3 regions of the Clostridium sp. SHJSY1 genome follow, and region 1 is predicted to be linked to each of the others. Evidence: predicted binding sites of a transcription regulator. Region 1 holds the regulator's gene; each other region holds the start of a gene.
What was found. The regulator NrdR, encoded in region 1, represses ribonucleotide reductase genes. The targets are predictions, from matches to a motif close to CACNANATNTNGTG.

Region 2: the regulator NrdR is predicted to act here: its motif matches at 1,374-1,387, upstream of nrdD (anaerobic ribonucleoside-triphosphate reductase).
Region 3: the regulator NrdR is predicted to act here: its motif matches at 1,891-1,904, upstream of NNC19_RS06550 (anaerobic ribonucleoside triphosphate reductase).

Annotation. Positions count from the first base shown of each region.
Region 1 covers NZ_JANDMF010000005.1:96,003-99,298, forward strand. The annotation lists gene NNC19_RS04695 (response regulator transcription factor) at 1-672, opposite strand, end outside; gene pgeF (peptidoglycan editing factor PgeF) at 684-1,424, opposite strand; gene nrdR (transcriptional regulator NrdR) at 1,742-2,197, opposite strand; gene NNC19_RS04710 (YlmC/YmxH family sporulation protein) at 2,274-2,540, opposite strand; gene sigG (RNA polymerase sporulation sigma factor SigG) at 2,646-3,296, opposite strand, start outside.
Region 2 covers NZ_JANDMF010000002.1:241,808-245,103, forward strand. The annotation lists gene nrdD (anaerobic ribonucleoside-triphosphate reductase) at 1-1,357, opposite strand, end outside; gene NNC19_RS02345 (hypothetical protein) at 1,633-3,021, opposite strand; gene NNC19_RS02350 (DUF5695 domain-containing protein) at 3,061-3,296, opposite strand, start outside.
Region 3 covers NZ_JANDMF010000009.1:31,520-34,815, reverse strand. The annotation lists gene NNC19_RS06560 (DegV family protein) at 1-488, opposite strand, end outside; gene NNC19_RS06555 (DUF3048 domain-containing protein) at 649-1,650, opposite strand; gene NNC19_RS06550 (anaerobic ribonucleoside triphosphate reductase) at 1,922-3,296, shown strand, end outside.

The sequences.
Region 1 (3,296 bases):
CCCTCTTATTGTCTCTATATATCTAGGATTTTTATCATCTTCTTCAATTTTCTTGCGAATATATCTTATATGAACATCAACAGTTCTTGTTTCTCCAATATACTCATATCCCCAAACCTTATCCAATAAAGTTTCTCTTTGAAGTATCTTTCCTCTATTCTTAATCAAAATTTCTAATAATTCAAATTCTTTCAATGTCAGGTCAACTTTACTATTATCTATAAGAACTTCATGTCTCTCAAAATTGACTTTTAATCTACCATCTTCAAAGATTTCTTCATTATAATCTTTTACATTAGACATTCTTCTAAGTAATGCTTTAACTCTCGCCAAGAGTTCTCTTACGGAAAATGGCTTTGTTATATAATCATCAGCACCTAGTTCTAATCCTAATATTTTATCCAGTTCCTCACCTTTAGCTGTTAACATTATTATAGCTATATTAGCAGTTTCTTTATTACTTTTCATTTCTTTACATACATCTAGTCCATCTATTCCAGGTAGCATTAAATCCAGCAATACAATGTCAGGTTTATTATCTTTCACTGACTTTAATGCATCAATTCCATTATTACTTGTAAAAACTTTATAACCTACATTTTCCAAATTAAATTTCAAAAGTTCTAAAATATGTTCCTCATCATCAACTATTAGTATTTTTTCTTCAGCCATGTTTTATCCTCCTACTTAATTAATACAAATGAAAATAGTCTTCCATAATCACCATTAGAAGCTCTATATGAAAACAGTTTAAATTTCTTTGAACAATGCGTACAAAGCCCTAAACAATTAATATTTTCTTCTTTTACTCCACATTCTCTTAAATCTTTTAGTATACATTCTTCTAAACTTAAATTTCTTCCATCAAACAAAATACTTTCTTTAATATTTTTTTCTCTAATGAATTTCTCTTTAAGCTCTTCTGAAACTTCATAACAACATTTCCTAATATGAGGACCAATATAAGCTTTAATATTTTTAGGAATTACCCCAAACTCTTCTTCCATCTTCCTAATGGTATTTTTGGTTATTGAATTAAAAGTTCCCTTCCATCCAGAATGTATTGCTGCTACTGCACCTAATTCCTCATCAACCAGAATTACTGGAACGCAATCAGCTGTAAAAACTCCAATAATACTATTTTTAACATCAGTAATAAGTGCATCTCCTTCTGCTTCTATTAACTCTTTATTATTTTCTCCATTAAAAGACAAAACAGTATTAGAATGAACCTGTCTGAGATAAACAACATTCTCCACATTAAATTCTTCATTTAACTTATTAAGATTGTTTACCCCTTCCTTTGTATGTCTATTAAAGTTTTTTCCCTCTTCTGCTGTTGAAAAAACAACCTTTATTTTCTTATTTTCTATAACTAAATAATCCTTATACATATTTAATTCATCTATTTTAATATTCTTCATGACTCCTCCTCAAATGCTTTATAACCTTATTTTAACATTATTAACTCCTTCATTCTATTTTTATAGAAATAATTAACCTAAGCTTAACTTAGGAACAATCCAAAAAAAATAACAACTCAATCCTCTAGACTATTTTCCATCATCCTGTGTCAGCAGATTGCCCTAACAGTCCGCTATGAGACCAATTAATTTCCTTGCCTTATGAAAAATATTCATGGCAAATTTGGACTCATTATTTATTTTCATGTCCCTTATTAAATTTTATTTAAATAAAAAAGCTACTGATTGAATTCAGCAGCCATATTATAACTATAAAATTAGTTTGTAGTCATTAAATTTTTAATTTCTTCTAAAAAAGTATTTATATCTTTAAACTGTCTATAAACTGACGCAAACCTAACATAAGAAACTTCATCAACTTCCTTTAACTTATCCATTATCATCTCACCAATATATTTGCTTTGAACTTCTGTAAACATTCCATTTGAAATATTTTTTTCAATATACTCTGCAATATCTTCAATTTGCTTTCTTGAAACAGGTCTCTTTTGACATGCAATAATAAGACCATTAATTATCTTTTCTTTATTAAAATTTTCTCTAGTTAAATCTTTCTTTACAACAAGAATAGGAATATCTTCAATCTTTTCATAAGTTGTATACCTTTTTCCACAACTTAAACATTCTCTTCTTCTTCTTATTGTATTATTATCATCAGTTGATCTAGAATCAACAACTTTACTTTCTTCATATGAACAAAAGGGACACCTCATGCTTATTCTCGCCTTTCCTTAATAGTTATTTAATTTATAAAGCTATTATACATATTTTTCTTTACTTTATCTAGTATTATTCAGAAATAATCTGATTGCTTGTCCCACCTATATCCACTAAGATTACATCCACTCCAATCTTAACAATTCTATTCCAAGGTATTTCTATATCTTCTGTTTTTGAAAACCATCCTTTAGTTTCACCAGGCAAAATTATAGATAATACTTTGTGTTCATCACAATCTATTTTTATATCTTTTATAAATCCGATTTTAGCTCCAATATTCACATCAACAACTTCCATCATCTTCATTGCATTTATAGAGTTTAAACTTTCTTCCATAATTATCCTCCTAAATAATCCTTTTTATTCTTAATTATAATATATTCAAATTATTAAATATTATCACCCGCCATAACAAAGACGTTAGGTTATCCCTAACGTCTTTCAAACATTTTTTCTCATATGCTTTAATGCCGTCTTTTCTAATCTGGATACTTGTGCTTGAGATATTCCTATCTCATTTGCTACTTCCATTTGAGTTTTCCCATTAAAAAATCTTAAATTTAATATTAATTTCTCCCTATCAGTTAATTTTTTCATAGCTTCTTTTATTGATATATTCTCAAGCCAACTTTCATCAGTATTTTTACTATCACTTACCTGATCCATAACATAAATAGCATCTCCACCATCATGATATATAGGTTCATATAAAGATACAGGATCCTGAATTGCATCAAGTGCAAAAACTACATCTTCTCTTGGTAAATTTAACTCTTTTGAAATTTGTGATATGGAGGGTTCCTTATTGTTATCCTTAATTAATTTATCTCTTACTAATAAAGCTTTATAAGCAATATCTCTTAATGATCTACTAACTCTAATTGAATTATTATCTCTTAGATATCTCCTTATTTCTCCAATAATCATAGGTACTGCATATGTAGAAAATTTAACATTTTGGCTTAAATCAAAATTGTCTATTGCTTTCATTAAGCCTATACACCCAACTTGAAATAAATCATCTACATTTTCACCTCTATTATTAAATCTCTGTATGACGCTTAACACTAACCTTAAATTTCCTTTTATAAA
Region 2 (3,296 bases), on a different contig from region 1:
TATTATGTCTAACTAATAATGCTTCTTTACATAATTCCAATCTCTGATCTAGCATATCCCAAAATAATTCCATATCTTTTTCTGCTATTATACCTATTTGAGGTAGATTTAATGATATAACACCTTGATTGAATCTTCCATACCATTTATAATTGCCATTATCATCTTTCCATGGACTTAAATGAGACCTACAACCCATTGGTGGAAATTTGTTTCCTTCATAGTTCATTTTCATAATCTTAGCGGATTGATAATCAGGCACTAATCTTTTAGCTGTACATTTTGCAGCAAGCTTTGTTATGTAATCATATTTTCCACCTTCTAGACAGTTATTTTCGTCAAGTAAGTATACTAATTTAGGGAAAGCTTCTCCTATTTCTTGTCCTTTATAATTCTTCATTCCTGCTAATCTTTGTCTAATCATTTCTTCACAAATTAAAGCCATTTCTTCTTCATACTTATGGCCTTCTTCTATTTCTAAATATATAGTTCCAAAAGGTGATTGTCCATTTGTAGTTTGCAAAGTTGATAATTGGTATCTTATTGTTTGAACTCCATCTTTTAAATCTTTAAGCTTCATATCAGTAGCTAAATCTTTTGCTAAAGATTCATCCTTATATTTCTCTAAATAAAATTTATAAAATTTTTCTTCAGTTACTTTCAAATACTTAGCTAAATGTTTGATGGTAATACTTTGTCCACCATATTGATTACTAGCTACTTGTGCTATTATTTGTGTAGTAACAGTACAAGCTGTTCCAAAAGATTTTGGAGATTCTACTAATTTATCATTAATTACTGTACCATTATCAAGCATATCTTCTAAATTTATTAGACAACAATTAAAAATAGGCGATAACGTATAATCCATATCATGCCAATGAATCATTCCTTCATCATGTGCTTGTACTAAATGTGATGGAATTAATCTTCGTCTAGAAATATCTTTTGATACTTCACCTGCTATCAAATCTCTTTGTGTAGCAGCTATAGCAGAGTTTTTATTTGAATTTTCTTTCATTACATCTTCATTTGTTTTACTTAATAAAGATAATATACTTTCATCTGTTGTGTTAGTATTTCTTTTAAATTCTTGAACAGCCCTATAGCCTTCATAAGCTTTTGCTGTAACAGATTGTCCATAGTGTACTAATCTATCATAAACATAACTTTCTATTTTATATATTGTAGGAGTTTCATCATCTTTATTAAACTCTTTGGCAGCATCATTGGCTATTAATCTTGCTATATCTGGCAAATAAATCCCACTTCCATTTTTCATTGCTTTTATTACAGCTTCCCTTATCTTTTGCTTATTAAACTTAACCATGCTACCATCTCTTTTTATTACTTTCATGTACACCATTTCCTTCCACTTGTTATAGTGAAAATGAAATTTTTCTCTATAACAGTAACTATTTTGCTGCTTTATTATACAATAAATTTTTTCTCTTTGCATTTTAATAATTTGCTTATCTTACTTATATTTACAATTAAAATCCTATAAAATACCCTTAATCACTTATATTTCACAAATAAAAAATTTTTTCACAAAAAAACTATCTACAAATAGAAAACTTCATTTCTACTCATAGATAGCTTTTTTAAGTCTTTTTGGTAAATATTACTTCACTATTTATTCCATGGTTCTGGCATTTTATAATCACCAAATAAATCTTTTATAACCGAATAAATTTCTGGATCATATTCCTTTAATTGCTCTTTATCAGTTTTTGATGATGCATTTGGAACATTTAAATCAGTCGGATTACAATTAAACCATCTTGGAACTTGTCCTGCAAAATATTCATGATAATTTGTTCTGTCATAATCAGATTCCTTATATAAATCTTTTGCTAAAGCATTATTGTAAGCAGCAACTATTTTTTTATAAATTTCAGGGGCAGCGCCTTGATGATCTGCATCTCCAATTCCAGACATTAGTATTGTATGTGTAAATTCATGGCTTAAAACATTGAATTGTGTTAAATAATATACATCTGGATCTCCTGGATTTGGATCATTTGGAGTCATTATAAGCTCATTTTCACAAATTGTAGTATCTATTCCTCCACCAGCTCTTCTTTCAGTTTTGTTTGGCCAATCCCTCCATTCTGGCAAATCAACATTATGTTCTGTTAATCCAACTATATCTACTCTTGTATTGTTTTTAATCATATTCTGCAATATTTCTGGATAATCTACTGCAATTTTTCTTAGCATAACATCTAATATATCATAAGCTTTAAATAGAGCAGCATCACTTACATTATCAGAAGACAAAATTGGAATATTGTATGAATATACACATTTTTTATAAAAAGGATCTGCCCATGATGGTGTTTGTGTCAATTCTCGTTTGCTTGGATTTTTTGTGTTATCTGTTGGATCCCCACCTTGTGATTTTTCTCCATAAACTTTCCACTCTAATACTCCTGTTGAATAACCTGCTTTAGCTTTCATATTAAGACGTATTTTTTTAGTTATTATAGATTTAAATGTTGTTTTATTATATTTATTTTCCTCTACTCCTAATCCTTTTGCATCAGATACATTCACCCAGCTTGTCCCATTCCAATATTGTATTGAGCAAGATGTTGGTAAATCTATTCCTTGATTATCATCAAACCAATATACATCACTGCTTGATATTGTATATTTATCAGAAAAATCATATTCTACCCATTGACTTGTTCCTGGATTATCCCAATTCCCATATACTTTATGTGCTCTATCACTTGAACTTGTTGGATCAAAGCCATCATTTATTGCTGTTACATCTTCCCAACTTGAACAATAGGATGTTGAAGCTACTCCTTTTATTGCTAAATTAACTATAGTATTGTCTTTATTTATAGTTTGATTCTGTATTTTACTAATCTTATAGTTATTAGTTTCAATATTGTATGCTTGAGCTTTTTGAAAAACTCCACCTCCTAAGGTAATCGCAACTGCTGTTGCTACTACACCCAATTTATAACAATTTAGCATTCCTCTTTTATGATTTTTTATTCTTTTCAAACTCTACACTTCCCTTCATTATTAATTTGATATACCATTTTACTTATCCCCATAAACCTTCCACTCTAATATCCCGGTTGATGAACTTGGTTTTCCTGTCATGTTAAGACGTATTTTATTAGTTTTTATAGATGAAAATGTTGTTGTATTATACTTATTTCCTTCTACACCCAATCCTTTAGCATCAGGTATATTTACCCAGCTTGACCCATTCCAATATTGTAATGAACATGAAGCTGGCAAATCTATTCCTTGATTATCACCAAACCAATATA
Region 3 (3,296 bases), on a different contig from region 1:
AGAGTAGCTAGTGTAAAGTAAGTATGTACTTTTTCTCTAATGCATGGAAGCATAGAGATTATTTCTTCAAAAGTTTTTCCTTCTTTAATTAAACTTGAAACAGATAAGGCTATAGAACCTTCAGCCATACATAATGTTTTTGTATCATAAACGTAACTTGTAAGCTTTGGGTGGTCTTCTAAAGCTAATCTTACAGAGTTAATTGTGCCAGAAAGAGCACTTGATATATGTATAGCGATAACATGAGTGTATCCTTCTTCTTCAAGAGTAGTTAATATATTTTCAATTTTTTCCCTACTAGGTAAAGAAGTTGTAGGAATTTCTTTTTCTAAATTATTGTATAGTTCATGTGGAGTTATAGTTACTCCATCTTCATATTCATTATCAGAATAAATAATTCTAAAAGGTAGAGAATAAATATTATGTTCTTTTAATAAACTTGGTGATAGATCAGAACCGCTATCGGTTATTATTGCTATCTTTTGCATATTTGTACCTCCAAAATATATTTAATTAACATTATCAATAGTGATAATGTTAACTATATCAGAAGCGATAATGTTAGGCAATAAAAAAAATAGACTAACTTAACTAATTCAAATGAATGAGTTTGTTAGTCTAAATGAAATTAAACTAATTGATACTACATTATTTGGAGGAAGACCCTATAGATAAATTACTTTTATTATCAATAATATGCCATATAGTTTTTCCAGGAGAGAGGGGAACCTTGCTTCCTGATTTATCATACAATACAGTTCTTGAGTCATCAGAAGTTTTTTCCCAGGTTACATCTATAACTTTACCTTGAGATAGAATATGTCCTTCTCCTTTGCCTATAAGGTCTATATTTAAATGCAGATTGTCATTGCTTAAATTTATATTTGTTTTTTGTATTACTATATTTGAAAAAGTTAATGGAGTATTATTTAATACGTCTATAGATTCTTTGCCATCCATTGACTTTGTATATAAACCATCCTTATAAGTATAAGAAGTAGTGTAATTCTTGTTAATGGTAATACTTAAATTATTAGCATCTGTAAAAGATGATTTTTTATAATAGTCATTATCAAAACTTAAAAAAGGTTTATTTTGTATTTTTATATTTTTATCATTAATATATTTATTTATATTATTTGAAGAGGTATATAGATTGTGAGGGGCTTTTCTACTATTATCTCGTTGAAAATAAGGTCCTTCAGCAATTTCGTTAATACTCATCAAATTCTTATCTTTTGAAATTCTATTTAATGCATCTTCAGAGCCGCCACAGTGGGCAAAGGGAAGATTAAATTCCTTGACAATATCTAAAAAGTAAGGTCGAACACTTCTTATAGGGCCAATTATTTCAGGTGAATTATCATGAAATAGGGCTATAAATCTTGGAATACCACCTTCAGCAGAAGTTTCATATATAATATCTGCAGAGGAAAGACCACTTTGGGGACGAGCTTGTGGTGAATTTTCAATTATAGTCATAAAAGAAGGTTTATCATTATCACTATCAGAACATTCTTTACCAGTATAGTAACTATAGTATTTTTTTGTATTGTCCTCTTGAGAAATATTTTTTGTTGATGTACTTTTGTTTTCACAACCAATAAGAAGAAGAGATAATGAAATAATAACTAAAAAAATTTTTTTCATACTTAACCTCCTAAATAATTTTATATTATCTATTATTATCCAATGATTCAATTGTAATTCAATTGGAAAATTATTTCCATAAATATTTGGATAATTACATGGAAAAGTATAATACTTTAAAAAAGTGAGAAAAGAAGAACAATATAGTAATAAATAATGATATAGATGATAAAATGATTTTTTGAGTAATTTGATATATGTAATTCTATGAAGTATAATATCATTTGTGGTTTAAATAACTACTATATATTGTGTAGTGGAGGTGTGGTTAGTGCTATATGTTGTAAAGAGAGATGGTAGAGAAGTTGAGTTTAATGCAGATAAAATAACTCAAGCTATTAAAGGTGCATCTGGGGATGAAGGACTTAGTTTAAAAACAAGTGAAATTCTTGAAACTGTACAAAAAGCCATTAAATATATAGAAATGACTGAAAAGAATAAAATTACAGTAGAAGATATACAGAACTATGTGGAAAAAGCATTAGTGGATACCAATCATAGAAAGGTTGCTTTAGCATATTCAAGTTATAGAAAAGAAAGAACAAAGATTAGAGAGATTAAATCAGATTTAATGAAAGCTATACAAAAAATTGGTGTGGAGACAGATAGAGATAATGCTAATGTAGGAAATAATTTTAGTTCCAAGCTTTTAAGAATAGCATCAGAATCAAATAAGTGGCATAACCTTTCAGCAATGCCAAAGTATTTATCAAAGGCTCATGAAAGAGGAGATTTATATTATCATGATTTAGATAGTTATAATTTAACAACGAACTGTCTACATATACCTACAAGAGAATTATTGGAAAGTGGCTTTAATACTGGATATGGAACTATAAATCCTCCAAAAAGAATTGAGACTGCTGCTGAACTTTCATGTATACTTTTACAATCTACTCAAAATGACATGTTTGGAGGGCAATCCCATCCAGATTTTGATAATGATATGGCTATTTTTGTTGAGCCTACAAGACAGGAAATTATTAAAGAATTAGAAGGTTTAGGAGTTCAAGAAGAAAAGATTAAAGAGGTTCTTGAAACAAAATTAAAGGAAAGAGTTCATCAAGCAATGCAAGGAGTTGTTTATAATCTTAACACAATGCATTCAAGAGCTGGATCTCAAGTTCCTTTTAGTTCAGTGAATCTAGGAATTCCAAATTCAAAAGATGCAGCATTAGTATGTGAAGCATTTTTAGAGGAGTATGATAAAGGTTTAGGAAAGGGTGAACAACCAATATTTCCAAACATAATTTTTAGGGTTAAAGAAGGAGTTAATAGGGAAGAAAAAGATCCTTATCACTATTTATATAAATTAGCCTGCAAAGTTGCAGCAAAGAGAATGAATCCAACATTTATGAATATAGATGCAGATTTTAATAAAGAATATTATGATAAAGGTTATATGCCAGCAACTATGGGATGTAGAACTTATCTTATGAAAAATGTAAATGGAGAACCAGGGTGTAAAGGAAGAGGAAATATTGCACCTACAACAATTAACCTACCAAGAATTGGTGTATTAGCAAAGAAAGATATTGATGTGTTCTTTAAGTTATTTCAAGAAAAAATTGACTTAGCTAAAGAGTCATTATTGCATAGATATAATGTTTTAAAGAATTTAAGAGTTAAAGATTTACCATTTGTTG